One region of the Pedobacter sp. NJ-S-72 genome, then DNA from elsewhere that is predicted to be linked to it. Evidence: riboswitches for the same ligand, from Rfam matches in the RefSeq annotation. Region 1 holds a riboswitch; each other region holds the start of a gene.

Region 1 (8,070 bases):
TTTATGCTGGCGGTAAAATAATAAATGGTTTGAACATCTATAAACCACCATTTGTCCAGGACTTAAATTACTATTACAGTCCATTATTTGCACTCCTGTTAGCGCCTTTTTCAAGTTTACCTACCATAGTTCCCCAGTTAGTCTGGATCTTTTTCTCTTATTATCTTTTATACCGAATCTGGATACTGTGTGCTGACTATTTTGATGTTTCACAACTCACCGAAAAGCAAAAGCAGCTATGGATCACGATTACATTCATTTTGGCCCTGCGTTTTATACTCAAAGAGATCGCCTGTGTACAAGTGACAATCTTCTTACTGTGGGCTACTTTACAAAGTATTCAATTAATAAATCGTGGTAAAAACATTTCAGGCGCAGCTTTATTAGCATTTGCCATCAATATTAAATTACTTCCGATAGCATTTGTGTGTTACTTGCTTTACAGGAAAAAATTAAAGGCTGTCTCATTGATCTGCCTGTTTTATGTTATTTATTTATACCTGCCGGTTTTCTACTTAGGATGGGACAAAAATGCCAGCCTGCTGCATGAATGGTTCAGTGTTATTAATCCTGCCAATAAAGAATGGACAATTGAAGCCGAAGATGGCCCAAGCAGCCTTGTTGCCATGATTCCTGTTTATATCACAGATACAGTAGGTATTTTATCTTTCAAAAGGAATTTTGTAAATCTGAATTTTGAGCAGGTTTCATTAATCCTTAATATCGTACGTCTTGCATTTGTGGCACTTACCCTGGTATTTTTACGTACCCTGCCTTTTAAAAGTGTAAACAGCAAAATTCAGCAGTTCTGGGAAATGTCCTCCTGTTTATTGCTGTTCCGCTGATTTTTCCACACCAGCAAATATATGCATTCATGTACATCGCACCGGCCCTGATGTACCTGGCCTGGTATTTTGTTGTGAACTGGGATAACATCAAATTGAAAATGAATTTCTTTACCTGGGCAATCCTGATTATTATAGGGTTTAATTTCACCCCTCTTGTCGGACGTGATGTTATACCAAGCCACTTTTACCAGGTCATGCTTTATCTGAGAATATTACCAATGGCTGTGATTGCATTAATACCATTATTATGGATTTGCAGACCAAAAAAGGAAATAGAGCTTAACAGAATCGCAAATCAGGATCAGAAATCCTAAATTAAAAAGATAACAGATGGTTACTGCATGCTGGAGATAGCCTGCTTAACCATGCTGTCATTTAAATTCAAAGCCTTATAGTAACCAGCTTCTCCCAGATGATACTTACAAAGCAGCGCTTTTAAGTCACCATATATAACTGGTTTTGCTGCAGCCAGCTGCTTAGGGTCAATTGTAATATTTTTGGTTTGTATATACTTCACAAAATCTTTATAATCCGTATCACTAATACTAAAAGCAGCGAGATTCTGCTCCAGATAACTTGCACTATAGCGGTTAGCTAAAATATCGAATACGTAATCAAAAAGCACTTTTTTAGTTAAGAGTAAGCTATAAAACTTATTCATCCCGGTAGTATCCATTTTCACATAGATATCTGGTTCTATACCGCCTCCGGCAAAAACCTTTTTCCCGGAACCAGTTGTAAAAGCAAGATTTCTTCTTAAACTATCTTTTGAAGCAACAGGCTTATCCGTGAGTTCGCCATCGTTAAAACGATCATCTATCTCGTTCTGATAAGCTGTATATCCTTTTTTATAAGATTTCTGAATACTACGTCCCAATGGCGTATAGTATCTGGCTATCGTAAGATTTAGTGCAGAGCCATCCCCAAAAGGGAACTGTTCCTGTACCAGACCTTTTCCAAATGAACGACGTCATAATTACTCCCCTATCCAGATCCTGAACGGCACCTGCCAGTATTTCACTTGCAGAAGCAGTATTCTCATTAATCAGGACTGCCAGTTTACCATTTTCAAATTCACCACCACCTGTAGCGATATAATCAGTACGTGGTTCGTGTTTCCCCTCAGTATACACAATAAGTTTATTTTCCGGAAGAATCTGATTGGCCAAACCAGTGGCCGCGGTCAGATAACCTCCCCCATTGTCTCTCAGATCAAGCACGAGTTTTTTCATCCCCGCAGCTTTCAGCGTTTTTACTGACTCTATAAAATCTTTATCTGTATTTGCTCCAAATTCACTGATCCGGATATACCCTGCATCGGCGTTAATCATATAGGCAGCATCAATACTGCTCACACTAACGCGCCCACGTTTAATTGTTAATAAAACAGGATGTACAGAACCTGAATGCAGTACAACCAATTGTACAGGAGTTCCTTTTTTCCCTTTGATCTTCCCTATCATTTTATCTTTGGTGAGATGTTTACCACTCACAAAAAGACTATCAATTTTTAAAATCTTATCCCCTAGCTTTAATCCTGCCTGTGCAGCTGGTCCATCCTTGATCACATTTGTGACCAGCAAGGTATCTTTCAGTATATAATATTCTATTCCAATGCCTTCGAAGTTACCTTCCAGCAGATCAGATTGCGCATTTGCTTTAATTGGGGGAAGATAAACACTGTGCGGATCGAGCTGATGCAGCAAACTATCAATTTCAAGATGGCTTAACGTGTCGGCATTGATCTCGTCCACATAATTTCTATTGATCAGATTGATAATTTCGTCAACTTTATTCGAATTCTTATCAGCAAACTGCACATTGCGTTCGAATGTGAAACCCTGGTCTTTTAAAAACTTATAACCCAGAAACATACCACCTATTAATGTTACAGAATAAGTGATCGCGATAAGCAGGTTTTTACGGGTAGTTGGTTTCACTGAGATAGTTTTGCACAAAGCTATGAAATTACGCTGTCAATTAAGTAATTAACCCGTTAGAATTGTAATTGTTTCATATTTAATTTCAATCCCCAATTGTTTATAAATATTCAGCCATAAATCACCCCGAATTGTATTCATATTTCCCTGTTAAAAAGAAATTGACGATTTTTTTATCAAAAAACAAACAACTATGATACGCATCACTGAACAAGAATCAAAGTACCATAATATTGATCAGATGGAAGTGCTTGATATTCTGCAAAGTATAAACAACGAAGACAAAACAGTTCCTCTTGCAGTAGAAAAAGCTATTCCACAGATTGGAAAACTGGCCATTGCTGTAGCAGAGCGGATGAAAAACGGAGGAAGGTTATTTTATATTGGTGCAGGTACAAGTGGCCGGTTAGGTGTGGTTGACGCTTCTGAATGCCCGCCAACATTTGGTGTTCCTTTTGACCTGGTTGTTGGAATTATTGCTGGTGGAGATCAGGCGCTGAGAAGAGGGATTGAAAATGCGGAAGATGATGATGCACAAGCCTGGATAGATTTATTAAAATTCGAAATCAATACTAAAGACAGTCTGATTGGTCTTGCCGCGTCGGGAACAACTCCTTACGTAGTTGGAGGATTAAAAAAAGCAAGAGAAAACGGAGTACTGACAGGCTGCATCATCTGTAATGAAGGCGGCCCTGTAGTTGAAGTCAGTGATTTTCCCGTTGAAGTGGTTGTAGGGCCAGAATTTTTAACGGGGTCAACCCGGATGAAGTCTGGTACTGCTCAAAAACTGGTACTCAATATGCTGAGCACTACAGTAATGATCAGATTAGGGCGTGTCAAGGGCAATAGAATGGTGGATATGCAGCTAACTAATCATAAACTGGTTGACAGAGGAACACAAATGGTCATGAACGAACTTCATATCGATTACAAAAAAGCTGAGGACCTGCTTATTCGTTATGGAAGTGTAAGAAAGGCTGTTGAAGCCGGTACTAAATAAGAAAAAACTATGCACGAAATAGAACCTTTTTACCGCTGGCGTGACGACGACTATATAGCCGCGGAAGACCCCAGGTCACCATTTTACAATACAGAATACTCAGAGTTTTATTTCGATAAACAGTTATATAACTTTCTTATCCATCCGCAATGGGATGATTTTGGATCAAATACACTTTATATTAAAGTTTTATTTGTTGATTACGATCACAATTTCGCAATCATCGAGTTTATCGGCGAATGGAATGATGCGATAGGAAATGATATCATGCTTTTAAAACGCGAGATACTGGAGCTGATGATTGACGAAGGAATCAATAAGTTCATCCTGATCGGAGAAAACATCCTTAATTTTCATGCTTCAGAGGATAGCTATTATGAAGAATGGTTTCAGGATGTGGAAGATGGATGGATCACCGGTGTAAATTTCAACCCCCATGTAATTGAAGAATTCAGAAGCAGCAACATCGATTACTATATTAATTTCGGTGGCGAACTTGACGAATTGGCATGGAGAACAGCCAAACCTCTTCAAATTTCCATAAAGTTGAAGAAATTCTGACAAAAAGACTAGGGGCATAGCTTTTGCTGATACAAATAGATTCGTATATTTAATTAAATTTTAAAATAACATGGATAACAATAATAATAATTGGTCACAACAATCAGTTTTTGTGGAAAACCAATCAGGAACTATTGCAAAGAAATTCTTTGCTAATGTGTTTTTATGGATGTTCGTAGCACTGGGTATATCTACATTTGCAGCTGTGTACATGGCCAATACCCCTGAAATGCTTCAATACCTTCTTAACCCGGAAACAGGTAAAATGTCAATTATAGGTTATGCAGTAATGTTTGCACCACTGGGACTAGTTCTTTTAATGAGTGCAGGACTGAGTAAACTATCCTATGGTGCTTTAGTGGGCGTATTTATTCTATATTCACTATTGACTGGTGTTAGTTTGAGTTTTATCCTGCTGATTTATACTACAACTTCAGTAGTAGCTTGTTTTGCTGCTGCCGCAGGGATATTTTGGCTTAATTAATGGCTATCCTGGGTTATACCACAAACACAGATTTAAGCAAATTCGGATCAATCTTAATGATTGGTGTAGTTGGTTTGGTTATCGCAAGCGTAATTAATATGTTCCTGAAAAGTTCAGGTTTTGACTATATCATGAGTTTCTTCGGTGTAGCGATTTTCACTGCATTAACTGCTTATGATGTTCAGAAATTAAAACGTATCGGTGCTGGTATCGAAGAAAACGGCGGTACTATGGCTGTTGATGACACTAAAAAATTAGCAATCATGGGTGCTTTATCCCTATATCTTGACTTCCTGAACATTTTCATCTTCTTATTGAGAATCTTCGGAGGAAGAAAATAAGGAAGAATAAAACTTTATAAAAAAGCTGGCTGGACTAAAATCCTTCCAGCTTTTTTTTATGAATTTAATATCCATTTCCCTTTTAGCTTACATTCTCAAAACCACAGAACATTGTTCCGTACCCACTGTACATTTGCCTGATTTTTGCAATTTTATATGCTTTAAACTCTATTTTCTTGGAAATGATTTTTCTTTGTTGCATTTTTGTAGCCAGCTTATAAAGAAAGACGGAGGGATTAGACCCGACGAAGTCTTAGCAACCTGTGCTTACAAGGTGCTACATTCTACTCGAGCAGCTTCGGTTGTTCTTGAAAGATAAGTTAATTCGATCCGACACCGGATTTCTGATTAGGCCTGTTTATATAAAATTTTTCTGTGTTCGATTATTGCATTGCATTATAATTGCTTTAATACGGAAAAATGGCTATCCATCAATACAGATAATGAGCATAAGAGAAGAGCTTGCAAAACGAATACTAATCATCGATGGTGCTATGGGCACCATGATCCAGCGCTATATCCTGACTGAAGAAGATTTCAGAGGAGCGCGGTTCGCAGATCACCCATGCGATGTAAAAGGTAACAATGACCTGCTGAATATTACACGCCCCGATATTATTAAGGCCATACACACCGAATATCTCAAAGCAGGTACTGATATTATTGAAACCAACACTTTTAGTACGCAACGGATCTCCCTTGCGGATTATAAGATGGAGGAGCTCGATTATGAAATGAGCTTTGAAGGGGCTAAAATTGCTAAAGAAGCAGTAAATGAGTTCATGGCAGCCAATCCAGACCGGATCTGTTTTGTAGCCGGAGCCGTTGGGCCAACCAACCGTACCCTATCTATTTCACCAGACGTAAATGATCCGGGATACCGGGCTTTAACCTTTGATGAATTGGTTGATGCCTATTATGAACAAGTCAGAGGTCTGGTTGACGGCGGTTCTGATGTGCTGTTAATTGAGACTATTTTTGATACACTAAATGCTAAAGCAGCAATTTTTGCGATCAAAAGATATGAAGAAGTCATTGACCGAAAAATCGAAATTATGATTTCCGGAACAATTACAGACGCTTCAGGCAGAACCCTGTCCGGTCAGACTGTAGAAGCTTTCCTGAACTCAATTATTCATGCAAACCCTTTAAGCATTGGCTTTAAACTGTGCCCTTGGCGCAAAAGACATGAGACCCCATATTGAAGAACTGGCTGCAAAAGCACCATGTTATGTATCTGCTTATCCAAACGCGGGATTACCAAATGAATTTGGTGCTTACGATGAGATGCCAAGTGAAACAGCCTCGATGGTTGGAGATTTTATTCAGAACGGCTTCGTCAATATTGTGGGTGGTTGTTGTGGCACCACGCCAGAGCATATCGCTGCTATTGCCGCAAAAGCTAAAAACATTACTCCAAGACAAATACCAGAAATACCTCGTTACCTACGTTTAAGCGGATTAGAACCCGTAACCATTACGCCCGACAGCATGTTTGTCAACATTGGTGAAAGAACCAATATCACGGGCTCCCCAAAATTCTCTAAGTTAATTTTAAGTGGTGACTATGAAGCTGCCCTGACCGTTGCCAGACAACAGGTAGAAGGTGGTGCGCAGGTTATTGACGTCAACATGGATGAAGGGATGCTTGATTCGAAGCCGCAATGACTAAATTCCTTAATCTTATTGCTTCAGAACCGGATATTTCTAAACTGCCAATCATGGTCGATTCCTCTAAGTGGAGTGTGATTGAAAATGGCCTAAAATGTTTACAGGGAAAAGGCATCGTCAACTCTATTTCATTAAAAGAAGGAGAAGATAAATTCCGTGAAAGTGCCCGTAAGATTATGAATTACGGTGCCGCTATCGTTGTGATGGCTTTCGATGAAAATGGACAGGCCGACAACTTTGAACGCAGAAAAGAAATCTGTAAACGTTCCTATGATATATTAGTAGACGAAATAGGTTTTCCAGCAGAAGATATCATTTTTGACCCGAATATCTTAACTGTAGCTACAGGACTGGAAGAACATAATAATTATGCTGTCGATTTTATCAATGCAGCACGCTGGATCAAAGAAAACCTGCCTTATGCCAAAGTAAGCGGTGGTGTATCCAATATATCTTTCTCTTTCAGAGGAAATAATACAGTACGTGAGGCCATGCATTCTGCCTTTCTTTTCCATGCGATTAAAGCTGGTCTGGATATGGGGATTGTGAATGCCGGGATGCTTGAAGTATATGAAGCTATTCCTGCAGAACTGCTGGAACGTGTAGAAGATGTGTTATTAAACCGTCGCGATGATGCCACAGAACGTCTGGTAGACTTTGCAGAAACTGTAAAGTCTAAAGGAAAAGAGCTGGTTAAGGATGAAGAGTGGAGAAAAGCGCCAGTAGAATCCCGTCTCTCCCACTCTTTGGTGAAAGGAATTATTGAATACCTGGATGCCGACGTAGAAGAAGCAAGACAACAATATGACCGCCCTATTCACGTAATTGAAGGTCCTTTGATGGACGGAATGAATATAGTAGGTGATTTATTCGGAGCAGGAAAAATGTTCCTTCCCCAGGTTGTAAAATCTGCCAGGGTAATGAAAAAAGCGGTGGCTTATCTCCTTCCGTTTATCGAACAGGAAAAACTGGATAACCCCGATGGGTAACCAAAGTTCATCAGCCGGAAGGATATTACTGGCCACTGTAAAAGGTGACGTACATGATATTGGTAAAAACATTGTAGGAGTAGTTCTTGCCTGTAATAACTTTGAGATCGTTGATATGGGTGTGATGGTTCCCGCTCAGGAGATCATTAAAAAAGCAAAAGAGATCAATGCCGATATTATTGGATTAAGTGGATTAATCACCCCATCACTGGATGAGATGGTACATTTTGCCAAAG
Region 2 (8,070 bases), 2.8 Mb from region 1:
TGTTCTCTGATATAATTTGCCAAAACGCCCAAAAAACCCAGTTCGGCATGTTCATATAAGTAAACACCTTCATCGAAAGTGATCCTTTCTTTTTGCTGAACTTTTAATGCTATCCCTCTCAGTTCCTGAGATAAATCAGCATTGTCCAGTATAAAAGTAAGCTTTGCAGTCGTATCCATCTTTGATTGATTTATAGGTCAAAAGTAAGATAAAATCAACATAACAAGGCGTAACAATAATTTAAGGCTGTCAGTTTTGTGTCAAAGCTAAATATCAGGGTTATTTATCAGAGGTACTTAAGACCAGTTTATTTGTTCAGAATGTCTTTGATTTTCGGCAACATCAACTTAAACCATGCCGTGTATTGATCGGGCTGCAAAGCAACATCTTCTTCAATAGCATCCAGGCAGAGATATTTCCAGTCAGCTACTTCTTCCGGATTAGGTACAGGAGACTGATTTGTTGTACCAAAAAAAAAAAAATGATCCAATTCATGTTCTGTTAATCCATTCTCAAATTCAGCTTTATAAATAAAACTAAACTGATGTGATAAATCACAGGCAATATTCATTTCCTCCTTTAACCTTCGGTGTGCAGCATCGATCAGCACTTCCGCTGGCCTGGGATGAGAACAGCAGGTATTAGTCCATAACGAAGGAGTATGATATTTTCCGGTCGCGCGTTTTTGTAGCAGGAATTCATTTTTATCATTGAAAATAAAGACAGAAATTGCACGATGAAGTAAGCCCAGCTGATGTGCACTCAGTTTCTCCATAATACCTATTTCATTATCCTCCTTATCAACCAGCGACACGTATTCTATCATAACATCTATTTCAGCTGCAAAGATAAAAATTAAAAACAAGCTGCAGAACTTGATTATACATCATAAAAAAGCTGCCTCTTGTTTGGGAGAGGCAGCTCAGCTGGTGTTTGTTTGATGTAAAGTCTTATTTCATCGCTTTTGTAAAGTTCAATATAATATAAGCTGGATTTTTTCCATAATCAACAGGTGATTTTAATACCAGATTATCTCCTGTAGCCTGCGATAAAATCAGTCTGTAACCTTCAGTTACATTCTTAGCTTTATCTCCTTCATACAGTTTTTTGAATTGGAAAGTTTGATCTGCTGTACTCACTGACCAAAAAATGCTTTGTGTTTTTGTTGGACAATCAGCAGTTCCCGGAAGCAGGTATGATCCATTTCCGCTATTGGTTAATTTCCATGTACTACCAATAAAACATTTGTAAGAAGCTTCGTTAAAAAGAGATTTTACATTCATAGCTGGTACACCATCAAATGTAATGTCGTTTAACACCCAATTTCCAGACACATTTCCTCTTTTCAAGGTAGCACCTGCACCACCCTTAGGTGAACAGCCTTGTAAAACCATCAATGAACTACATAAAATGGCCGCTATAACTAATATTCTTTTCATATCTTGTATTTTCGAAAACAGCTTACATAAATCCTGCCAAAAAACGCCAAAAACCTAAATTCTATGCAGACAGAAACGATTGCTATACATGCCGGAAATCTAACCCACAGTGCCACAGGGGATGTAACCCCGCCAATTAGCCTCTCAACTACATTTTTCAGGGATGAAAATGGTAGCTACCCTGGCGGACATATGTATAGCCGTGTCAGCAACCCTAACCGTTCTGCACTGGAAAAAGTAATGGCTGATCTGGAAAAAGGTGCAGATGCATGTGCTTTTTCTTCTGGAAATACAGCCGGAATGACTGTTTTTCAGGCCTTACCTCCGGGTAGCCATATTATTGCACCTGATGATATGTACTGGGGTTTCAAAAAACAATTGCAGTCAATTTTTGAGGGAATACTGAGCATAGATTTTATTGATCTTACTGTGGTCAGTGAAATAGAAAAACATATCAAAAGCAACACAGTAATGATATGGGTTGAAACACCTTCTAATCCATTATTAAAGGTTACAGATTTATCTGCTGTTTCTGAAATAGCTAAAAAGCATCAATTAACCTTTGCCTGTGACAGTACTTTCGCTTCTCCTTGTTTCCAAAATCCTATTCTGCATGGCGCAGATCTTGTCATGCATTCTTCTACTAAATATATTGGCGGCCACAGTGATGTGCTGGGTGGTATTTTAGTCACTGCTGTTCAGGATGAATTATGGGAAAGAATCAGAAATATTCAGCAAACTGGCGGCGCGGTACCCTCTCCTTTTGATTGCTTCCTGTTATTAAGAAGTATCAAGACCTTACCATACAGAATGCGGGGACATGCAGCAAATGGTATGGCACTTGCAAAATATTTATCTGCACACTCAAAAGTAGAGGCTGTATTTTACCCCGGACTCCCTTCTCATCCTCAGCATGAAATCGCAAAAAAACAAATGGGTGGATTTTCCGGTATGTTATCTGTATTGGTCAGGGGGGATGCGAGAAAAGTAGTCAATAAGGTCAAACTATTTGCCCAGGCAACGAGCCTTGGTGGTGTAGAGAGTTTAATTGAACACCGCGCTTCGGTAGAAGGCCCGGACACTAAAACCCCACAGAATTTAATTCGGATATCTGTTGGACTAGAACATATTGATGACCTTATTGCTGATCTGGAGCAGGCTTTAGCCTAAAAAAACATGCTAAACCACATTTTAACAGGGTACAATATTCATTTTAAGTTACTTACAAACAGAATCTTAATTATTTTTCAGAATATTATTTTGAGATTAGAGACAAAAGCTCTACATTTGTAATTATATAGTGAAAGCTATTCAAGTCAACCCACAATCTGGGTTTGATTTATAAAGAAGTGGCGAGAGACAGGCTCCGTGACCCACTGGCAACCCTCCCAAATGGAGAAGGTGCCAATTCCTGACCAGTTAACATAGTGTTTTCTGGAAAGATAAATTAAGACAAAATGAAAACAAATCACCAACCATCACAATCAGGCGAACCTGTTTCTTACACGATTAAACACCTGCAAATTATTGCATGTATGTGTTGTTGCATCGGCTAACAACAACAATCTTCCACGTAAAATTAGTTTTATTTCAACCGGAAGGCCTTTTTTCAGAGGTATGCAATCCCTTATACGGATTTTGCAATAGCATAAAACCCCGTATCTGTCTATAAAGTCCATTTATCATCTTTAAATCAGCGAAATCATGTCAGCAAATTATAGATTCGAAACATTACAACTTCATGCAGGTCAGGAAATTGACCCAACAACTGGTTCAAGAGCCGTACCAATTTACCAAACTACTTCTTACGGATTTAAAAGTGCAGAACATGGCGCAAACCTGTTCGCTCTAAAAGAATTTGGCAATATTTATACCCGTTTAATGAACCCCACAACCGACGTTTTCGAGAAACGTGTAGCTGCACTGGAAGGTGGTGTTGCTGGTTTAGCGGTTGCTTCGGGACAGGCTGCTCAATTTATCGCATTAAATAATATACTGGAAGCAGGTGACAACTTTGTTTCTTCTCCTCATCTGTATGGTGGTAGCTATAACCAGTTTTTAAAGTTGCTTTCAAACGTTTAGGAATAGAAGTAAGATTTGCCGAAAGCGATGACACACAAGACTTTGAAGCCAAAATAGACAAAAACACCAAAGCGATTTACCTGGAGAGCATTGGAAATCCATCATTCAGTATCCCCGATTTTGAAAAACTGTCTTTAATCGCACAAAAATATGATCTGCCATTAATCGTTGACAATACTTTCGGTGCAGCAGGTTATTTATTCAAACCTCTTGAGCATGGCGCACATATAGTGGTTCAATCTGCAACTAAATGGATCGGCGGACATGGAACAAGTATTGGCGGAGTAATTATTGATGGCGGAAACTATAACTGGGGAAATGGTAAATTCAAACAGTTCACCTCCCCTTCTGAAGGTTACCATGGCCTTGTCTTTAATGATGTATTTGGTATTGGCAGTGATTTTGGAAATATCCAGTTTATTATCCGCGCCAGAGTAGAAGGGTTAAGAGATTTCGGCCCTGCCATCTCTCCTTTCAACTCCTTCCTGCTTATCCAGGGATTGGAAACTTTATCATTACGTGTACAAAGACACGTTGACAACACGCTTGCGCTGGCTACATGGCTTGAAAATCATGAGGCAGTCAAAAAGGTTTTTTATCCTGGTCTTGAAAGCAGCCCTTATCATCAAAATGCAAAGAAATATCTTAAAAATGGATTTGGCGCTGTGCTTTCATTTGAGTTACACGGGGGTAAAGAACAAGCCGTTCAATTTGTAAACGAACTTCAGCTGGTTAGTCACCTTGCCAATGTAGGTGACGCAAAAACATTAATTATACAACCTTCAGCAACTACGCATCAGCAATTAAGTGAAGAAGAACAGGCTGCTGCCGGTATCACTCCGCAATTATTAAGAGTATCTGTAGGAATTGAACATATCGACGATATTAAAGCAGACTTTGAACAGGCTTTTGAAAAATTATCATCCGGAAAATCGCTTTAAGAATAAAAACAGCTAGAAAAAAGAATGTCATCAACAACACACATATATAACCACCCAAAGCAATTTAAACTGGAAAACGGAAAGAAATTGCGTGGGTTACAAATTAGCTATCAGACTTTTGGAAAGCTAAATGCCAATAAAGATAATGTCATCTGGGCATGCCATGCTTTAACTGCAAATGCGGACGTATTAGATTGGTGGAAGGGTTTATTTGGAGAAAAAAACTTATTTAACCCCGAAGATCATTTCATTATCTGTGCAACTGTTATTGGTTCTCATTATGGCAGTACCAATCCACTGAGCATTAATCCGGTAACAGGAAATCCGTATTACTTGTCTTTCCCTGAGTTTACCATCAGAGACATGGTTCACGGACATCAGCTTCTTGCCGAACATCTGGAAATTCAAAAGATAAAAGTACTGATTGGAGGATCATTAGGCGGCCAGCAAGCTTCTGAATGGGCTATTATTGATGGAAGCAAAATCGAAAACCTGATCCTGGTAGCTACTAATGCTTTTCACTCCCCATGGGGAATTGCTTGCTTTTAATGAGAGTCAACGCCTTGCGATTACTGCTGACAGAAGTTTTTATGCGCAAAAACCTGATGGCGGAATTAAAGGGTTAAAAGTGGCAAGAAGTATCGCATTGCTTTCTTACCGTACTTATGAGGCTTATGGTGCCACTCAACTGGAAAGTGTAAATGATAAAACGGATGGCTTCCGCGCTTCTTCTTACCAGAATTACCAGGGAGAAAAACTTTGCAAAAGATACAATGCCTATAGCTATTGGTATTTAAGCAAAGCAATGGACAGCCACAATGTGGGCAGAGGAAGGAAAAGTGTTGTTGATGCTTTAAATTCGATTAAATCTAATACACTGGTTATCGGAATTGAAAATGATTTCCTATTTCCTTTAGTGGAACAGGAGTTCTTAGGGAAGCATATTCCCGGAGCAGAATTCCACAGCATCAATTCGGCTTATGGCCATGATGGCTTTTTAATTGAAACAGATATACTTACTAATATAATAGGCAACTTTCTAAAGGAAGTGTAAATAAAAAAATTGTTAAACTGCATAAAACAGCATAAATGAGTAAGAAACTTAAAATTGGAATATTCGGTTTTGGAGTTGTGGGACAGGGACTACATGACATCATCCGTGGCCAGGATCTAAACCTGGAAATCATTAAAATAGCGATTAAAAATCCTGACAAAAAACGTAGTCTGGACGCTGGACTTTTCACCACGGATCATGATGAGATTCTGAATAATCCTGAGATCAATACAATCGTTGAATTGATAGATGATGCGGATGCGGCATTTGTTATTGCTAAAAAAGCATTGATTAGTGGAAAACATGTAGTTTCTGCTAACAAGAAAATGATCGCGAATCATCTGGAAGAATTGGTGGAATTACAAGCTACATATGGTGCATCATTGCTTTATGAGGGTGCAGTATGTGGTAGTATTCCAATCATCAGAAACCTGGAGGAGTATTATGATAATGAGCTTCTGCATGGAATAAGTGGCATATTCAATGGTTCTTCTAACTATATTTTATCTAAAATATTCAATGAGAATATGCCTTATGATGTGGCATTGAAACAAGCACAAGATCTTGGTTTTGCAGAAACTGACCCGATCATGGATGTTGGTGGTTATGATCCTAAGTTTAAACTGGCTATCGCTACTGCTCATGCTTATGGGTTGTTTATTAATCCTGACAAGATCTTGAATATTGGTATCCAGAATCTGTCGGAACAGGATATTCAATATGCTAGAGAAAAGAATTATAAGATTAAACTTGTGCCTACTGCGCGTAAGATAAGTACGAAACAGGTAGTAACTTACGTACTGCCTAAATTTGTGAAGTCTGATGATTTCTTGTTTAATGTAGAGAATGAGTACAATGGGGTTACTGTTCAGGCTGCTTTTGCGGATAAACAATTCTTCTTTGGAAAAGGCGCTGGCGGCCACCCTACTGGTGCTGCTGTATTATCTGATATCGCTGCGTTGAGATATGGATACAGATATGAGTATAAAAAAAAGTTCATCAGAAAAATGGGTTGATCCACACTGATAATGTAAATATTGAAATCTATTTGAGATATACGCATGAGTATACGGTCGAGAAATTGAAAATTGAGAATATTGTAGAGAGATTTTCAAGGAACGATTTCAAATATGTGATCGGTAGTGTAAGTTTGAAATCATTACTGGCGAATAAGGATCTGCTTGTTCAGAAGGATGTTTTTGTGGCGCACACAGGAAGATTCACTTATACGGATAAACAGATAGAGGTTATAGCTGGAGAAGAAGTCCTGTTCAACTAGACTCCCTCGGGCTCTTGTAATCGGAAAGAAAAAAACGCTTGCTGGTTTTCTGACCGCGTTCATGAAGAATGAACAATGTCAGAAAACCAGCAAGCGTTTTTTTTTTTTCTCTAACCGTTTCCTCGTACATACAGGGAGGTTAAGGATTGGGTTGCGAAGAAAGAAAGAAAGAAAGAAAAAAAAGAAAAACTGGTTAGAAAAACCTAATGACGAGACTGATTATTTCAAAACAGTTGCCTCAGGTTATTTCACAACCGTAGCTTCCAGTTCAACTTTTAAAGTTTCGAAAAGGCTTTTTACTTCTAATAAGGTGACTGCCTGCTTAATGCCGTACTTAGCTATCCATTCCTGCAAAATATGGAAGTTAGGCCAGAGCTCTGCTGTCGAAGTGGTATAGATATTTAACCGGACAATTCCTTTGTTTTCAAAACCAGCATCGCCGATTACTTTTTCCAGGTTCTGTATAGCCTGAATTAACTGGGATTTCATGTCTTCGTTACTTGATATTCCATCGGCACTTATAGCGGTCTGCCCCGAAATGTATAGTGTACTTGCTACGTTTTTTACTTCAACAGCCTGTACATAACTACGCTGATCCTGCCATTGCCAGGGATTAGTGATTCTTTTTTCCATTTGATGAGTGCTTTGAGTTTGTGCGAGTACTGGTGCACTAGTTATTAATGCTAATGCTAACAGTTTTGCTGCTTTTTTCATGATGATTGCGTACAAAATTATTTACACCGCAATTTGCTGATAACACCTGGAATTGACTCTTGACATATCTCACGATTATCATGTGAGGTATGTCACACTAGGGAGATAACCGGCTAAGGGTTTCGCGGGAAACACCCAGATAGGCAGCCAGAACGCTTTTGGGTACGCGCTGTATAAGTGAGGGATATTGTTTAAGGAGCTGCTCATACCGCTCTTTAGAGTTAGATGTTAACCACGATATGATACGCCGCTGTGCCCCGATAAATCCAAAGTTTGATTTCTCAAGAAAAAAACGTTCTATCTTTTGGAGACCATCGCATAGCTTTTTGTAATCTGCAAACGTTATACACAAGACCTCGGTATCTTCAAGGCATTCTAGTGATAATGTTGCCCTAGTCTGAGTATAAAAGGCGTAATAATCACTTTCCCACCAGTCTTCCATAGCAAAAGAAACAATGCGCTGCTTGCCTGTACTATCTGTATGCACAAGTTTTAAAAGCCCGGAAACACAAAGTAAGAATACTTTACAGCTTCACCTTCCTGAACAAGAAACTGATGTTT
Region 3 (8,070 bases), 2.5 Mb from region 1:
AAAGACAATCATACCACGAACCTATTATTCAAGATATCAGTCGCTTAAAAAAGCAGACTGTCAATACCATTAATGAGGCCATTGGCACAGGCCTTTTAAAACAGGCAGTCATTTATAAAGATAAAGAGATATTATCCCTGATGACCATTCACACTGCCGATCTGGTACGTTGCTGGGCAACTTATATGATTGGTAAGAATCCGGATTTATCTATTGTACAAATGCTTGATGCCATTCAGCATTTTGCTGCCGACAAGCATTTTGGCGTAAGGGAAATATGCTGGTTAGCGTTAAGACAGGCTATTTCTGGAAATCTGGCCGAAAGTCTTCAGATTCTTTCAGAATGGGTGAACAATCCTGATGAAAACATAAGACGGTTTGCCAGTGAAGCCACACGTCCCAGAGGAGTCTGGTGTAATCATATTGAACATTTAAAAGATAATCCCGAAACTGCCCTGATTATTTTAGAAAAGCTAAAATCAGATCCGTCAAAGTATGTACAGGACAGCGTTGGAAACTGGTTAAATGACGCAAGTAAAACCCGGCCCGCTTTTGTTATAAATATTTGCGCCAATTGGGAAAAAAAAAGCAGCACAAAAGAAACAGCTTACATCATAAAAAGAGCATTAAGAACAGTTAATAAATGAAATTTCATGATAAGTTATTACTTAGTTAATCTTCTGTGGACTTACTAAATAAAAAATATAATATCTTGCAATAACAACTTGTCACTCCTTGACGGAAACAAAAACGATGTTTACTGAATATTATATTAAAAAATATCACCATGCAAAAAATAGATTATAAAGCTATAGAAAACGAACTGCTTGAATTTACAAAGAATGAAGTACTTAAATTTTTAGCAGAACATCCAGACAAGGTGTTTTACGCTTTCGCTTTTGACTGCAATGCAGAATATGCAGAAGTAAATTTATGCTTTAACACTGAAGAAGCATTTTCTGCAACTTTAGCTGATTATCAAAACGGGAAGTATAAAGATTCATATCAATCTGAGGATGAGGTTTATGATTTAAGATATAGTATTGGTGATTGGGAATACCAATGTTTTTCAACAAAATACGTTCTCTCTGAAGAGGAGTTATTTGGTGAGGAAGATGAAGAAAATGAACCAGATAATGAAATTGCAGAAACCCTTTTGCTTCTTTTTTCTAAGACATTAATAGAATTTATAAAAACAGAAGAATTCAATAAAATACCTAAAACAGATGGTTTTAAAGTGTTCTGTGTAGACCATGACGAAGATCTCGAAGAGGCAGAATTAAGATTGAGCAATTTACTTTAAATAAAGTATACTAATTTAGTAGTGTTTATTTATCTTTGTAACTCAATCAGTCTTAAACCTATATTATGAAGAGAAAATCTATACTACTAGTCGGAACCCTGCTCCCATTTGCTGTCATGGCGCAGCAACCATTTAGCTTAAAAGGAGAAGTAAAAGGTCTGCTCCCGGGAGTTAAAGTCTTCCTGAGCTATAATGCAGACGGAAAAAGCATTCTGGATTCTGCTACAGCACAAAAAGGAGTGTTTGCTTTCAACGGGAAAATCAAAGACCCGGTTAGAAGTACTTTATTTAAAAAATCAGGTGTTAAAGGAACCAAAAATGATGCACTCTCCTTTTATCTGGAGCCAGCTAATATTACCATAACCTCCACCGACTCACTAAAAAAAGCTACAGTTACCGGTTCTTTGATAAACAATGATAATGATAAGCTTAAAACGATCTCAAAGCCTGTTCAGGATCAGCTTGCACTACTAAGCGCAGAATATTATAAGTTCACCCCCGAGCAGAAAAATGATAAAGCTTTCCTGGATAGTTTTTATAAACGTCATGATTCTATTTCAGAAGGCCTGACTCCTATTTACCTTGATTTTGCACGTAAAAACACAGATTCTTACATCAGTTTGGTAGTTCTGTCTCAACTGGCTACAGATGAAAAAGTGCAATCAGAAGCAGAACAGCTATACAATGGACTATCTCCCCAAGGTTCGTGAAACCAGTACAGGAAAAAATATTGCCGGTTTCTTTGATGCCGCAAAAAAAACAAAAGTAGGTTTACAAGCTATAGATTTTACACAGAACGATGTAAATGATAAGCCGGTAAAACTATCAGACTTTAAAGGAAAATATGTTTTAGTTGATTTCTGGGCATCATGGTGTGGCCCTTGCAGAAAAGAGAATCCTAATGTAGTTGTTGCCTACAACAAGTACAAAGACAAAGGATTTACAGTATTAGGAGTTTCTTTGGATCAGCCCGGCAAAAAAGATGCATGGTTAAAAGCAATCGCAGACGACAAACTTACCTGGACACATGTTTCAGATTTAAAATTCTGGGATAATGCAGCAGCAAAATTATACGGGATCAGATCTATACCAGCTAACTTCCTGATTGACCCTTCCGGAAAAATTATTGCCAAAGGTTTAAGAGAAGAAGATCTTCAGAATAAGCTGGCAGAAATCTTTGATGTAAAATCCAAATAGGCCTCTCTCGCTCTCTGATCGCAGTTTAATGCGAGGAAACAACCTCGGAAATATAGACGAACGACAGAGAGAAAATAAAAGTATACTAAATTAGTAGTTTTTATTATTTATGACTACTTTTGTCTTATAATCAGTTCTTACAATTACAATTCTTATCAAGAAAGACGGAGGGAAAGGCCCATCGATGTCTTAGCAACCTGTTCCTTACAAGGTGCTAATTCCTTATTACGTAAGTAATAAAGATAAGTATGAATTATTCAATTGACGAAGCATTCATTCCATCCCGATTCAGCTATAAAGCCAGACGGCTTTCTTAGAGAAAAGAACGATAATTAACGAGATATAAAATTAACAGATTTATTCTTTTTAGGAAAGGAGCATACTATGCAATAAATTACAATTCTTAAAATTTCAAATGACAAACCTTAAAATAATAAGGAGCGGTTAGAGCCCGCTCCTTATTGAGATATAACGGTTATCCAACACAAATGCGAATTAATTAATGTTTTAAACCACTCAAACAAATATAATGAAAATAACAATTACCTACCCCGTGCCCACAGATATCCTCAATCGTATATCAAATCCTAGCTGTTAGGAGATAGCAGATAATCAATATCCTTCACGATTTTATTAACGAGTTATTTAGATTTCTAAACTGACCTAAACAACCTATACCCAAAATTTCACGAAAATCAACAATGAGAAAGACTTTACTCAAACTCTTTATATTCTTGTTTGTGCTTGCTATATCAAATATGGCTCAGGCACAGCAAGAAAAAAAAAACAATTTCCGGAACAATAACCTCTACCGAAGATGGTTTACCCCTGCCTGGGGTAAGTGTAAAATTGAAAAATACCAATCTGGGTGCCGTAACAGGTGCAAATGGGAAATTCTCATTCACCATTAAAAGCTCAGGATCAGAAGATATTCTGATTGTCAGTTTCATCGGCTTCAAAAAGTATGAACATAAACTCAATGGAAAAACGACAGTAGCAATAGCCCTTACCCCTGACGATAACAACTTAAATGAAGTAGTGGTTTCAGCGGGTGGTATCCTTCGTAAACCAAAAGAACAAGGTTATACCGCAACTAGATTAACCTCCGAAGAACTTTCCAAAGGTAAGTCTCCAACAATCTCAGGAGGCCTGGTAGGTAAAATTGCCGGATTACAGGCAAATGCTATTTCCAGCGGAGTTAACCCTAACTACAGGCTTGTATTAAGAGGTAACCGCTCACTTACAGGAGATAACACAGCTTTGGTTGTCGTTGATAACGTAGTTGTTCCCAGCACAATATTAGACAACCTGAACCCCGAAGATATAGAAGAAATCTCTGTACTAAATGGGGCAGCCGGCGCTACATTATACGGTTCAGAGGCATCTAACGGAGTTTTACTGGTCACTACAAAAAAAGGTAAAAACGGGAAACCGACTGTTCGTTTTTCAAATACCACGACTTTAGAAAAAGTAAGTTTCTTTCCTAAACTCCAAACCAGGTTCGGTGCCGGATCTACATCCGATGGACAGGTTTTCAGCCCTACTGAGAATCAGCAATTCGGGCCTGCATTTGATGGCAGTTTAAGGCCGCTTGGATTTCCATTAGCTAATGGAGAACAACAGCAAGCTGTCTATTCGCCAAGATCAGACCGGAATGATTTCTGGGAAACAGGAATAAGTAACCAGTCTGACTTCTCTGTTTCCTCAGGAGATGATAAATCAACAACCTATGTTGCAGGGCAATACCTGAATGGCAAAGGAACCACACCTGGTGATAAATACACCAGAACTTCTGTCCGGTTTAACGGAACCCGAAAGATTCTTCCATCACTGAATATAGACTACTCTGCTAACTATATAGAAAACAACTATGATATTACAAGCGCAACCGATGCAGTCTATGCAGATCTGATCAATGTTCCTGCAAACATTCCCATCTTAGAATATAAAGATTGGAAAAACGGCAAATATTCAAGCCTTGATGGTTTCTATAGTCCATTTTTTGGAAGTCCTTACTGGGATGCTGCCAACAACCGCCGAAAATCCAAAAACTCTTATCTGACAGGAAAGTTAGAAGTAAAATGGACTCCGCTCCCATGGTTAAACTTCACTTACAGATCCGGTTTATCTAACCGCTACTATACTCAAAAAACAAGTGTAGCAGCAGGTATCTACTCTGATTATTCACAATCTTTAGGCAAAAGTAATTTCGCAGGCAGTGTTTCTGACGATGCAAATCAAACATCCAGATTTAGCAATGACTTCCTGATCAACATCAAAAAGGATCTCAAAGACTTCTCTCTTAATTTAATTCTGGGGGCTTCCTCTGTCAATAAGACTGCTAAAAACGTAGGTGTTGGTGCTAACGGATTAATTATTCCTGACTTATATAACGTTGGTAACCGTACAGGAGTAGCTACTGCAGCAGAAAGTAATTCTAAAAAAGTAAACTATACGGCCTTTGGGCTGATGCTACATTAGGTTATAAAGACTATTTATATCTTCATTTGAGTGGCAGAAATGACTGGACATCACTGTTAAGCGCACAAAACAGATCGTTTTTTTACCCGGCAGCAGATGTATCATTTGTAGTGTCTGATGCTTTTCCTTCTCTAAAAGAAACCAAACTCATCAACTATCTTAAAATCAGAGGAGCCGTTTCCAAAACAGGTCTGATCAATATTGACCCTTATAGTCTGGAACCCGTATTTAATTCAGTAACTGGTTTCAGCAACGGCACATACTTTACTCAGGATGGTACTTTAGCTTCGAAAGATCTGAAACCAGAAACGACTAACGGGTATGAGCTGGGAACTGATTTCAGATTGCTGGATAACCGTATTGAAGCCAGTCTGAGCTATTATTACACAAGCACAAAAGGTCAGGCTATTTATGCCGGAATCCCAGTTTCTACAGGGTTTTCCAGCTATCTGATCAATACCGGAGAAGTAACCAATAAAGGTATTGAAACCTCTCTGCACATTACCCCTGTCAAAACCAATGACTGGAAATTGGTAGTTGGCGGTAATTTCACAAGCAATAAAAACCTATTGAAGTCCCTGCATCCTACCTTAAAAACAATCAGTATCAACGGAAGCAGCGTAATCTATGCTGTTGAAGGCCAGCAGGTCAATTCAATTATAGTTACAGATTATTTGCGTGATGATCAGGGGCGCGTTATTGTAGATGCCAATACAGGATATCCATCTAAAGCACCACAATCACAGAACCTGGGCAACACTTCTCCAAAATATCGCCTTGGTCTGGATATGCAGGTTTCCTGGAAAGACTTTACCTTATCAACTTTGTTTGAATATAGAGGTGGTTACAAAGTGGCTTCCATATCACAAGGTAATAACTTTGACTTTGCTGGTTCATCAGCACGAAGTGCTTATTATAACAGAGAGCGTTTCGTATTTCCAAACTCCTCCTACCTTGATCGTGCAACCGGGAAGTACGTTGCAAATAACAGTGTAACGATTTCTGACGGAGGAACAGGCTTTTGGACCAGGGCGCACCAAACAGAAGTATTTCAAGCAATTACGTGTACTCTGGAAACTACTGGAAATGGAGAGAACTTTCATTAGCCTATAATTTACCAAAGAGTTTGCTCGCTAATATCAAAGCAGTAAAAGCAGTTACTGTAAGCGTACAAGGCAGAAATCTGTTGTTATGGGTTCCGAAATCCAATGAATATACCGATCCTGACTATAGCGCAAATGACAACAATGCAGTCGGTGTGTCCACACTATCTCAAACCCCGCCTACAAGATATTTTGGCGCAACATTATCCGTAACCCTTTAACATCACACTATGAAAAAGTATTTTAATATATTCACCATACTGGGCTTATTAAGCTTTGTAACTGCCTGCAAGAAAGATCTCAATATCAACGACAATCCAAACAGTGCGACAGGCAGCACCATGAAACCCATACTTATCTTACCCAATGCGCTTACCGTAACAGCTGCAAATACGATCACTTATAATAGTTATGGTTCTCTGCTTGTCGGATATAATCTGCTGCCTGGCAGAGGTTTAAGCGGATTTAGTGATACTTATTCTTATAATTTCACTTCTACTTCAAACAACACCTTGTGGAGCAATGTATTTGGCAACCTGAAGGATTATCAATATATCATCACCAGTTCACAGGATGATCCTCAGCTAGCTTTATTAAATGCTGTTGCGCATATCGGAAAAGTATATAACTATCAAAAACTAGTAGATGCTTATGGTGATGTTCCGTATACGGAAGCACTGCAGGGCGCAGGTAATGTAGCTCCTAAATTTGACGCTGCTGCCTCCGTTTACCAAAACCTGGTTAAAGAACTGGATGAGGCTATTGCTAAAATAAAAGCTAATGCTGGCAATGCAGGTACAACTGTTACTGCACTCAATGGTGCTTCGGACGTGTTATTTGGTGGAAATTTAACCAAATGGATTCAGTTTGCCAATAACATCAAACTGAGAATCCTGGTTCGTGCAGAAGGTTCATCTCTCAGCAGTTTTTAACCACTGCTTATACTACTTTTTCAACAGAAGGTTTTCTGCTGGAAAATGCGATTGTCAATCCCGGTTACAATGCAGCTTCTAATCAAAATCCTTTCTGGGGCCTTTACCACAGCAGCGTAACTGGTTCGGCAAGTAGTATTTCTACATATTATGTTCCATCAAAGTATATCTATACCTTTTATAATGGGCCGTTACTGACCGATGCAAAAAGAGGTTCTCTGATCTACAGAAACTTTCCTTCCACACCAACAGGACAGCTTGGTGATGAAAAGAACAATCCTAATGCTATACCGACGTATTCAGCATGGTATACAGGCACTGGTACAGGACTAACTGCAACAAATACAATCGGCGTATTAAAAGGACGTGCTTTTGGTGTGCCAGTCTTCCTTGCGTCAGATATTTACTTCCTTCTGGCAGAAGCAGCGCTGAACGGCCATACCCTATCTGGCGATGCCAAATCAAACTTTGACAAAGGTATTCTTCTTGCTTCTTATCAGTATCTGGAAACCAATGCAAGTAACGCTATTGAAAGCGGTCAAAACCCAACCGGGGATGCTAAAGCATACCAGACGGCAAACGCAGGCAACTATCTGGCTAATTATGATTTAGCTACAAGTAAAGCACAGCGTCTGGAAGCAATCATTACGCAAAAATATATTGCATCCAATACGATAAACAGCTTTGAAGCCTGGTCAGATTTCAGAAGGACAGCTTACCCGAAAATACAGGCAAACGGATCAGCTACAACCACTTTTGTTTCTATTTCGTCTTCGTCTCCAAGACCAGATAAACTGCCTGTACGCGACATTTATCCGCAAACAGAATATAACCTAAACCCAAATACACCAGTAATTAACAATGCATTCTCTAGTCCGATCTTCTGGGATCTTAATTAGTGGATCAAAATATATAATAATATGAAAAGATATTTAAGCAAATACGGGATCATGGCCCTGGCCGCATCAATAATAACCTCCTCCTGCACCAAAGAAGAAGGCATATTTACCGATGGCGGATCAAGTGGAATAGTTGAACTACAATTGCCAGCAAG
Region 4 (8,070 bases), 1.1 Mb from region 1:
AGTCATTTACTTTATAATTCAGACCAGCGTTACCGAAGTAGTGATCCCTTGTATCGCCTGCAACGTTTTGATAACGGTTAAAATAAGGGTTATCTGCATAGATAGGACCTTTTCCAGTTGCATCTGACCAGTTCCAGCTAATATTTTTATTGTTTCTCTCATACGCAGTTTTCAGGTCCTTGATATCAGCAGCTACGTTCCACCACTGACGGAAACCCTGCATAGGATTTAACCCGGTATAACCAGTACCATAACGGCCTAAACCATCTACTTTAGAGTAATTTGCAGAAGCATTAACGGTAAGATTTTTTGTAATTTCATAAGTACTACCGAAGTTAAACAGGTTCTTAGTGATCTTACTGTTAGGCAGGATTCCTCTTTCATCGTTACGGGTGTAACCAATTTTAAAGGTACCTTTCTCACCACCTCCATCAATGCTCACACTCTGGTTAGAGGTAACAGCGGTCTGGAAAAAAGTTGAAGGGTCATTAGCACCCGCTACCCATGGTGTAGCTGTTTTGTACTTTGGAGAATAAGGATCCAATGATTCCCATTGATAAATCAACAGGCCCGGATCAAATTTAGGACCGTAAGAAGCATCAGCACTAAACTGAGGAGTCATTACTTTACCTGTACCAAAAACGTCCCTGTACCAGAAACCTGGTGTTGGAACAACATTACCGTCTCCATCTGTAGCCGGAGAGCCATATCCCTGACCATATTCTGTCTGATATTTTGGAAATGTAGATTTATCGATTTTTCCGAAAGTCACACCACTGTTTACAGTAATATTGGTTGAATTTTTGCTTCCTTTCTTTGTGGTGATGATAACTACACCATTGGCATTGCAGCTCTGGATCCGTATAGTGCTGTAGCAGCTGCACCTTTCAGGACAGTCATTGAAGCTACGTCATCAGGATTGATATCTGATGCTGCATTACCATAATCATAACCAGCACGGCCCGAATTCTGATCGGCAGTGTTGGAACTTGCATTTGACACGGGAACACCATCAATTACGAATAACGCCTGGTTATTACCAGTAATGGATTTGGCACCACGGATAACAATATTTGTTGATCCACCCATGGCATTGCTACGTTTAACATCTAAACCAGCAACTTTACCACCTAATGAGTTTACAAGGTTAATATCTCTTGTTCTGGTAATTTCCTCAGCTTTCAATTCCTGAGCAGCAAATGGCAGCTCATTCTTTTTCCGGGAAATACCCATTGCTGTAACCACAACCTGTTCCAGTTGCTTTGAATCTTCAGATAAAGAAACATTTACAATATTAGACCCCGGAATGGTTATACTTTGAGCAACATACCCAATGTAACTGATATCAATAGTAGTTGACTCTTTTGGAACAGACATGGAGAACTTTCCATTTGTAGAGCTCATTGCTCCTTGTTTCGCTCCTTTAACACGGATGGTAACACCTGGAAGTGGCATTCCATCGGACTTTGAGGTTATAGTCCCCGTTACTGTCTTATCTTGCGCGTTTACTTGTATAGCAAACAGCAAAAAGACACAGAAAAATAGTAGTCTTTTTTTTTTCATAAAAAATTTAGGTTTTAATAGTGATTCGTCCGTAAGGTAAAATAATTTAGCAGTCAAAAAAAAAAAATTTAAAATTATTTTAACACAAAAGTTACATATGTAGTACAAAAAAAAACCCCGATTACTTATTAAAAATTACATTTTTCACTAAAAAACATCAAATAATATATGAAAAACGCAATAATTAGAGAATTGCCCTTCTTTAAATAGTCAACAATTTCACATTATGTCACTTTAAAGAGAAATACTACTATTTCTTACAAACATTCGTGCATTTTAGTTGAACTACCTCATAATTTGTAAATCTGCTCTAAAATATCCCTTAGCATTTGTCTGCCAAATCTCAGAAAACATCATTAACAAAATAAATACTATAGATTTAGTAGTTTATTTATATATTTGCCAAAGATTTAAAATGTTCATTGATTTTTACTTATCCAGAAAGACCGAGGGAAAGGCCCTATGAAGTCTTAGCAACCTATACAATATAACGTAAAAGGTGCTAACTCCTATCCACATGAAGCGGAAAAGATAAGTGACAGCTATAATCATATAATAATTTGGTTTACTGTCATCTGTTTCCTTAATCATTTCTGGGATTAAAAACCTTCAGGGGATATCCGGATCATAAATACAGATGAAATAAACACAACAATTATATAATTCGATGAAAACACAATTACACACCCATTTTAAGAGCAGCTCTGCTCCAATACATCTTCTATATATGCAGTCTTACAGCTATATGCAGAAAACCTGCTGTTGTTAACGCATAACAAATAATCGCTGATCAGCTGATCAGCGATCTTAAAATAACACACCATTTTTTAAATCCGGAACATGATTCCGCTATTCAATTAGATATGTATAAAACTTACAAATACTTATTTGGGATAATACTATCCTTTCTAATCGTACAGACTGCTGCGGCACAATCCTCAAAAATCTCTGGAGTGGTCACAGAGAAATCTAACGGGCAACCTATCCCTGGGGTAAGTGTTACCGTTAAAGGAACAAATATCGGTACCCAGACAGATGGCAACGGTAAATTCAGTATCACCGCTAAACCAAACGATATACTAAGAATCGTATCCATTGGTTATAGCAATCAGGAGCTTAAAATAACAACAGCAACTTCGTTTGCTGTTCAGCTGGAAGAATCTTCAAACGCCTTAAGTGAAGTTGTTGTTACTGCTTTGAACATCCCTAAAGAAAAGAAATCACTGGGTTATTCAGTACAGGAGCTAAAATCAAAGGATTTATCTGAGGCAAAAGAAACGAATCTGATCAATGCTTTATCAGGTAAGGGTAGCCGGTGTACAGGTAACCAATAGTCAGGGCGATATGGGTTCATCCAGGATCATCATCAGAGGAGAAACTTCCATATCAGGTTATAATCAGCCATTATTTGTTATTGACGGGGTACCAGTAGATAATGCACAAAATTTAGGCACAGGTGGATCACGCGATTTTGCCAATACAATTTCAGATATCAATTCTGAAGATATTGAATCTATGAGTGTCCTAAAAGGGCCTAATGCGGCTGCCCTTTATGGGTCCAGAGCTGCTGCTGGTGTCGTATTGATTACAACTAAGAAAGGTAAAAATGCACAGGGATTGGGGATAAGTGTAAATTCAAATGCTACATTTTCAACTTTATTAACCATCCCATCGTACCAGAATTCATACGGACAGGGTGCTAACGGGCAATTCAGTTATGTAGATGGTAAAGGCGGAGGCATTAATGATGGTGTAGATGAAAGCTGGGGACCAAGATTAGATGGACGTTTAATTCCGCAATTTTTTCTCTAATGGCACACCAGTTCCATTTATCGCACATCCAAGTAATGTACGCGATTTCTTTAATACGGGTCGTACCCTTAATAATGGCATCGCTATTTCAGGATCAGGAGATAAATATGATTTACGTTTCTCCTACAACAATCTGGATCAAACAGGTGTTATTCCAAATTCATCACAATCAAAAAAAACTCCTTCCTCCTAAATGCAACCTATAAAATAACGCCAAAATTAACTTTCAATGCCTTAGTAAATTATGTAAACAGCAGTGCTGCTAACCTGCCTGGTTCAGGTGGAAAAAGAGCAAGCAGTACAATGTTGCAGTTTACCTGGTTCGGTCGTCAGGTTGACGTAGACAAGTTAAAAACCTATAAAGATGCCTTTGGAAATAATATCAACTGGAATAACAGCTATTATAGCAATCCATATTTTGTTGCTTACGAGAACACAGTTGGCCAGGTCCGTAACAGGCTGATTGGAAGCGCGGAATTAAATTATAAAAAAAAATAGATGGTTTATCTGCAAACTTCAGAACAGGAAACGATTATTATACAGACCGCAGAAAAATCAAAATCGCCTATGGAACAAATGGCACCCCATTTGGTTCTTATGAAGAAGATGCCTATACCTTCAGCGAAAACAATACCGAAGGAAGATTGGATTTTAATAAAAAACTGAACTCAGATTTTAACCTTGACCTTTTATTAGGAGGAAATATACGTACAACTACTTTTGAAAATAATGACCAGAAAGCACCCAAGCTGGCCATTAATAATCTTTATACTTTAAGCAACTCGCGTGATCCGCTTATTTCTTCTAATGTTTACACCAAACAACGTGTATACAGTACATTTGGCTCTGCACAGCTAGGCTTTAGAAACTACGCTTACTTAAACTTAACTGCACGTAATGACTGGTCATCTACTTTGCCTCCTCAAAACCGCTCTTATTTCTATCCTTCAGTAAATGCAAGTTTAATCCTTACCGAAGCATTTGACATTAAGAACGATGATGTCCTTAATTTCGCAAAACTTCGCGGCGGGTGGTCTAAGGTTGGTAAAGATGCTGGCCCATACCAATTATATAACAATTATTCATTTACTGCACCATTTGACAGTAATCCACAGCAAAACCTTAGCGATACAGATCTGAACCCCAATTTGAAACCAGAAACGACCAACTCGACAGAAGCAGGTTTTGAACTGGGCTTTTTTAAAAACAGGTTACGCTTTGACTTCAGTGTGTACAACACAAACAGTTTTAACCAAATTTTAAGTCTGGATGTTAGTCCGACTACGGGTTTCCTTAAAAAGCTGGTTAACGGCGGGACAATTAATAATAAAGGAATCGAAGCGCAATTAGGAATTACACCCGTTAAAACAAAAAACTTTACCTGGGATATCAATGTAAATTACTCGATGAACCGCAGTAAAGTAAAAGACCTTTATCAGGACTTAAAAAGTTATCAGCTGGGATCAGACGGATCAGTTCAGATACTGGCTACTGTTGGACAGCCAGCCAACGGAACAATTTTCGGCACTGCTTATGAAAGAAACGCAACCGGAGATATTATTGTTGGAGCAGACGGCACACCACAGGCAAGCGCCTCTAAAAAGATTCTTGGAAAATACACACCAAACTGGTTAGGTGGTGTTACCAATAGCTTCACTTACAAAAACATCAGTTTAAGTGTATTGGTTGACGCACACATTGGTGGACAGATTTACTCAGGGACCAACAGTACAGGAACCTACACAGGAGTATTAGCTTCTACCCTTCCAGGACGTGGGACTGAAAATGGTGGAATAAGTTATTATATCAATTCTACCGGAAAGGCGATACAAGCTGGTGCGGGTACCCCCGCAGGTGCAACCATATATGACGACGGAATGATTTTTAAAGGATTCTTAGCAGATGGCACAGCGAACAATACAATCATACCAGCCAGTCAGTATTATAAATCATTCAATAATATAGATGAAGCGTCAGTTTACAGTGCAACCTATATTAAACTGAGAGAAATAAAATTAGGCTATACCCTTCCATCTCAATGGATAAAATCTATAGGCTTGCAAAGTGCCACTATTTCTGCGGTAGGCAGAAATCTATTTATCCTGCATAAGAATGTTCCTAACATCGATCCCGAGTCCGCTTTTAACACAGGTAACGGACAAGGTCTGGAAGATCTTGGTTTACCTACTGTCCGTACTATTGGTTTCAATCTTAATTTCAAATTCTAATTTCCATGAAAACAAAATATATACCTCTATTACTGTCAGGATTGTTACTTATTACAGCTACATCCTGCAAAAAGGCATTGGACGAAACAAATGTAGATCCAAATGCCTCACAAACAGCACAACCAGAATTTCTGCTAACAGCGGCAATTAAGAACACTTCTGATACTTATTGGGGCACGACCAATAATATGAACTCAAGTTTACTTTTTGTACAGCACTGGGCTAAAATCCAATATACAGACCCAGACAGATATATCTTTAGTAATACAGCTTTTCAGGAACTATGGACATCAGGGTACCGTCTGGGAGTTGTCAACCTGAATCAGCTGATTAAACTGGCAGACGGCCAGGGAAACACAAATTACAAAGGGGTTGCACTTGTGCTCAGATCATGGATCTTCGCGTTGGAAACCGATGCTTACGGTGATGTTCCTTATTCACAGGCTGGTGACATCAGTCAGTATCTGACACCTAAGTATGATGCCCAAAGGGATGTATACCTGGGCATATTAAACGATCTGAAAACTGCACAAGCCAATTTAGATCCAGCCGGGAAACCGATTTTGGGTGATGTAATTTATGCAAACTCAATTGCCTCATGGAAAAAGTTCGCAAACTCTTTACGTTTAAGAATCGCACTGCGGATTGCAGATCGTGAACCAGAACTTGCAAAACAGGTTATTACTGCTATACAAACCGAGGGTGGCACTTATATCAGCTCAAATGCTGAAAATGCACAGCTGAACTATAAGGCTTCTCCTAACCAAAATCCGATCAGCAATCTCTTTGACACCCGTGACGATTACCGGATCAGTAAAACAGTTGTAGACCAGCTTACTGCTTTAAGTGATCCACGTCTCCCGGTATACGCAAGTAAAGCAGTTAAAACACAGCTTTATACTGGTGTACCTAACGGATTACTGCCTGGTGATGCTTCTGCTCTTGGATTAACCAGTACTTCAAAACCAGGTGCTTATTTTATTGCCCCTACTGCACCTGCCGTAATCATCAGCTATGCAGAAATATTATTTGATCGTGCAGAAGCTGCGGCCAGAGGGTTTACAAACGAAGATGCTTCAACACTTTATAACCAGGCAGTAGAAGCTTCCTTGTTACAGTATGGTATTTCTACGGCAGACATTGCAACTTATCAGGCAAGACCAGATGTTCAGTATGATGCTTCAAATTATAAGAAATCAATTGGGAACCAAAAATGGATAGCCTTATTTGGTCAGGGTTTAGAAGCCTTTGCCGAATGGAGAAGACTTGATTATCCAATATTGACACCAGCAATAGCTGGTTCACTAAACGGTAAGATACCTGTAAGATTTATCTATCCTGGAACTGAGCAATCATTAAATCCTGACGGTTATAAAGCAGCAGTAGCTCATCAGGGAGCAGATGCCTTAACCACAAAACTTTGGTTTGATGTAAATTAATTAACGTCCCCCCCTTATCTTATCATCACATTTATATATGTTTTATTGTGATTATCATTTGATTAAATATTCGGAATCATATAAATTTATCATATAAATCATTGATATTTAAGGGGGACTTTTATGAAGCCCGGGTATTTAGCCGTTAAAAAAGAAGAACATGAGAATTCTACTAACCTTAATGACCTGCTGTATCCTGCTTTTTTCTTGCAGAAGAGCCCACTCATCAATAGATCAGGCAGCAGCACAACAGGAAACGACAGCAGCAGGTACAGCAACATCAACGGATACAGATGCCGAAGATAATGTAAAGGTAGCCGGAGTCCCTCAAAAGGCTTATACAGTTGCTGCTTATATTGCTAAAAACAACAAAGCCCCTCAGGGTTATGTTGGCGGAACAATCTTCCAGAACAGGGAAGGGCGATTACCACAAGGTGTAGCTTATAAAGAATATGACGTAAACCCCAAAGTCAGAGGACAGAACAGAGGGGCAGAACGAATTATCATTGGAGCCGATGGCGTTCGCTATTATACGGGAGATCATTATAGAACATTTACAAAATTTTAAAGATATGAACGGATTTTGCCTCTTTGAAGCTGGAAAAGAAAAGGACCTGATTAAGGACAACGCACGTATTGTACGGATAGACGGCCGGGAAATTGTAACTGTGGATGAGTTTATTCACGAATTAGCCAAACAACTGGACTTTCCGGATTACTATAGCAGCAGTCTGGATTCACTGGAAGAATTGCTGAACGATTTAAGCTGGCTCGATGAATCGCGGTTTGCTATTATAGTCCGTAATTACTCTTTCTTCTTATGTGAAGAAAAGAACCTCGCCCGGAAAACCAATTTACTGAGTTTGCTGAATGATGTAGCCGAACAATGGGATAACGTTCCTAATTATCCCGGAGAAGAAGATTTCAGAAATAAAGCTGTCTTTAACATCTATATTGAGAAAGCCGCAGCAGCGGTCTCAGAATTGGAAAAACTTAAAATCAGCTATAACGAGGTTAAATAGGCAAAC

The links. A riboswitch is a leader RNA that binds a small molecule or an ion and turns the genes downstream of it on or off. The one in region 1 is predicted to bind S-adenosylmethionine.
Region 2: it holds a riboswitch for S-adenosylmethionine, as region 1 does, so the genes downstream of both, ACWYN3_RS06155 (O-acetylhomoserine aminocarboxypropyltransferase/cysteine synthase family protein) here and metH (methionine synthase) in region 1, are expected to answer to the same signal.
Region 3: it holds a riboswitch for S-adenosylmethionine, as region 1 does, so the genes downstream of both, ACWYN3_RS08235 (carboxypeptidase-like regulatory domain-containing protein) here and metH (methionine synthase) in region 1, are expected to answer to the same signal.
Region 4: it holds a riboswitch for S-adenosylmethionine, as region 1 does, so the genes downstream of both, ACWYN3_RS31965 (carboxypeptidase-like regulatory domain-containing protein) here and metH (methionine synthase) in region 1, are expected to answer to the same signal.

Annotation. Positions count from the first base shown of each region.
Region 1 is NZ_CM132681.1:3,726,052-3,734,121, forward strand. Features, by position in the region: gene ACWYN3_RS24810 (glycosyltransferase family 87 protein) at 1-845, shown strand, start outside; gene ACWYN3_RS24815 (hypothetical protein) at 875-1,162, shown strand; gene ACWYN3_RS24820 (hypothetical protein) at 1,183-1,797, opposite strand; gene ACWYN3_RS24825 (S41 family peptidase) at 1,715-2,806, opposite strand; gene murQ (N-acetylmuramic acid 6-phosphate etherase) at 2,982-3,788, shown strand; partial or broken gene ACWYN3_RS24835 (hypothetical protein) at 3,798-4,369, shown strand; gene ACWYN3_RS24840 (Bax inhibitor-1 family protein) at 4,420-4,833, shown strand; gene ACWYN3_RS24845 (Bax inhibitor-1/YccA family protein) at 4,833-5,174, shown strand; SAM riboswitch class I at 5,387-5,496, shown strand; partial or broken gene metH (methionine synthase) at 5,618-8,070, shown strand, end outside.
Region 2 is NZ_CM132681.1:935,081-943,150, reverse strand. Features, by position in the region: partial or broken gene mqnE (aminofutalosine synthase MqnE) at 1-179, opposite strand, end outside; gene idi (isopentenyl-diphosphate Delta-isomerase) at 308-826, opposite strand; gene ACWYN3_RS06165 (hypothetical protein) at 951-1,439, opposite strand; gene ACWYN3_RS06160 (trans-sulfuration enzyme family protein) at 1,503-2,609, shown strand; SAM riboswitch class I at 2,776-2,888, shown strand; partial or broken gene ACWYN3_RS06155 (O-acetylhomoserine aminocarboxypropyltransferase/cysteine synthase family protein) at 3,144-4,462, shown strand; partial or broken gene ACWYN3_RS06150 (homoserine O-acetyltransferase family protein) at 4,487-5,551, shown strand; partial or broken gene ACWYN3_RS06145 (homoserine dehydrogenase) at 5,552-6,795, shown strand; gene ACWYN3_RS06140 (RidA family protein) at 7,039-7,509, opposite strand; gene ACWYN3_RS06135 (Crp/Fnr family transcriptional regulator) at 7,607-7,996, opposite strand; gene ACWYN3_RS06130 (hypothetical protein) at 8,002-8,070, opposite strand, start outside.
Region 3 is NZ_CM132681.1:1,239,083-1,247,152, reverse strand. Features, by position in the region: gene ACWYN3_RS08255 (DNA alkylation repair protein) at 1-647, shown strand, start outside; gene ACWYN3_RS08250 (DUF4303 domain-containing protein) at 788-1,303, shown strand; gene ACWYN3_RS08245 (DUF4369 domain-containing protein) at 1,369-2,013, shown strand; gene ACWYN3_RS08240 (peroxiredoxin family protein) at 1,988-2,500, shown strand; SAM riboswitch class I at 2,650-2,749, shown strand; gene ACWYN3_RS08235 (carboxypeptidase-like regulatory domain-containing protein) at 3,239-4,981, shown strand; gene ACWYN3_RS08230 (TonB-dependent receptor domain-containing protein) at 5,008-6,087, shown strand; gene ACWYN3_RS08225 (hypothetical protein) at 6,045-6,305, shown strand; gene ACWYN3_RS08220 (SusD/RagB family nutrient-binding outer membrane lipoprotein) at 6,315-7,016, shown strand; gene ACWYN3_RS08215 (SusD/RagB family nutrient-binding outer membrane lipoprotein) at 7,394-7,915, shown strand; gene ACWYN3_RS08210 (DUF1735 domain-containing protein) at 7,937-8,070, shown strand, end outside.
Region 4 is NZ_CM132681.1:4,842,651-4,850,720, reverse strand. Features, by position in the region: gene ACWYN3_RS31975 (outer membrane beta-barrel protein) at 1-772, opposite strand, end outside; gene ACWYN3_RS31970 (carboxypeptidase-like regulatory domain-containing protein) at 832-1,563, opposite strand; SAM riboswitch class I at 1,994-2,101, shown strand; gene ACWYN3_RS31965 (carboxypeptidase-like regulatory domain-containing protein) at 2,427-2,897, shown strand; gene ACWYN3_RS31960 (TonB-dependent receptor plug domain-containing protein) at 2,854-3,375, shown strand; gene ACWYN3_RS31955 (hypothetical protein) at 3,679-3,873, shown strand; gene ACWYN3_RS31950 (TonB-dependent receptor domain-containing protein) at 3,870-5,603, shown strand; gene ACWYN3_RS31945 (SusD/RagB family nutrient-binding outer membrane lipoprotein) at 5,609-7,042, shown strand; gene ACWYN3_RS31940 (ribonuclease domain-containing protein) at 7,203-7,610, shown strand; gene ACWYN3_RS31935 (barstar family protein) at 7,615-8,064, shown strand.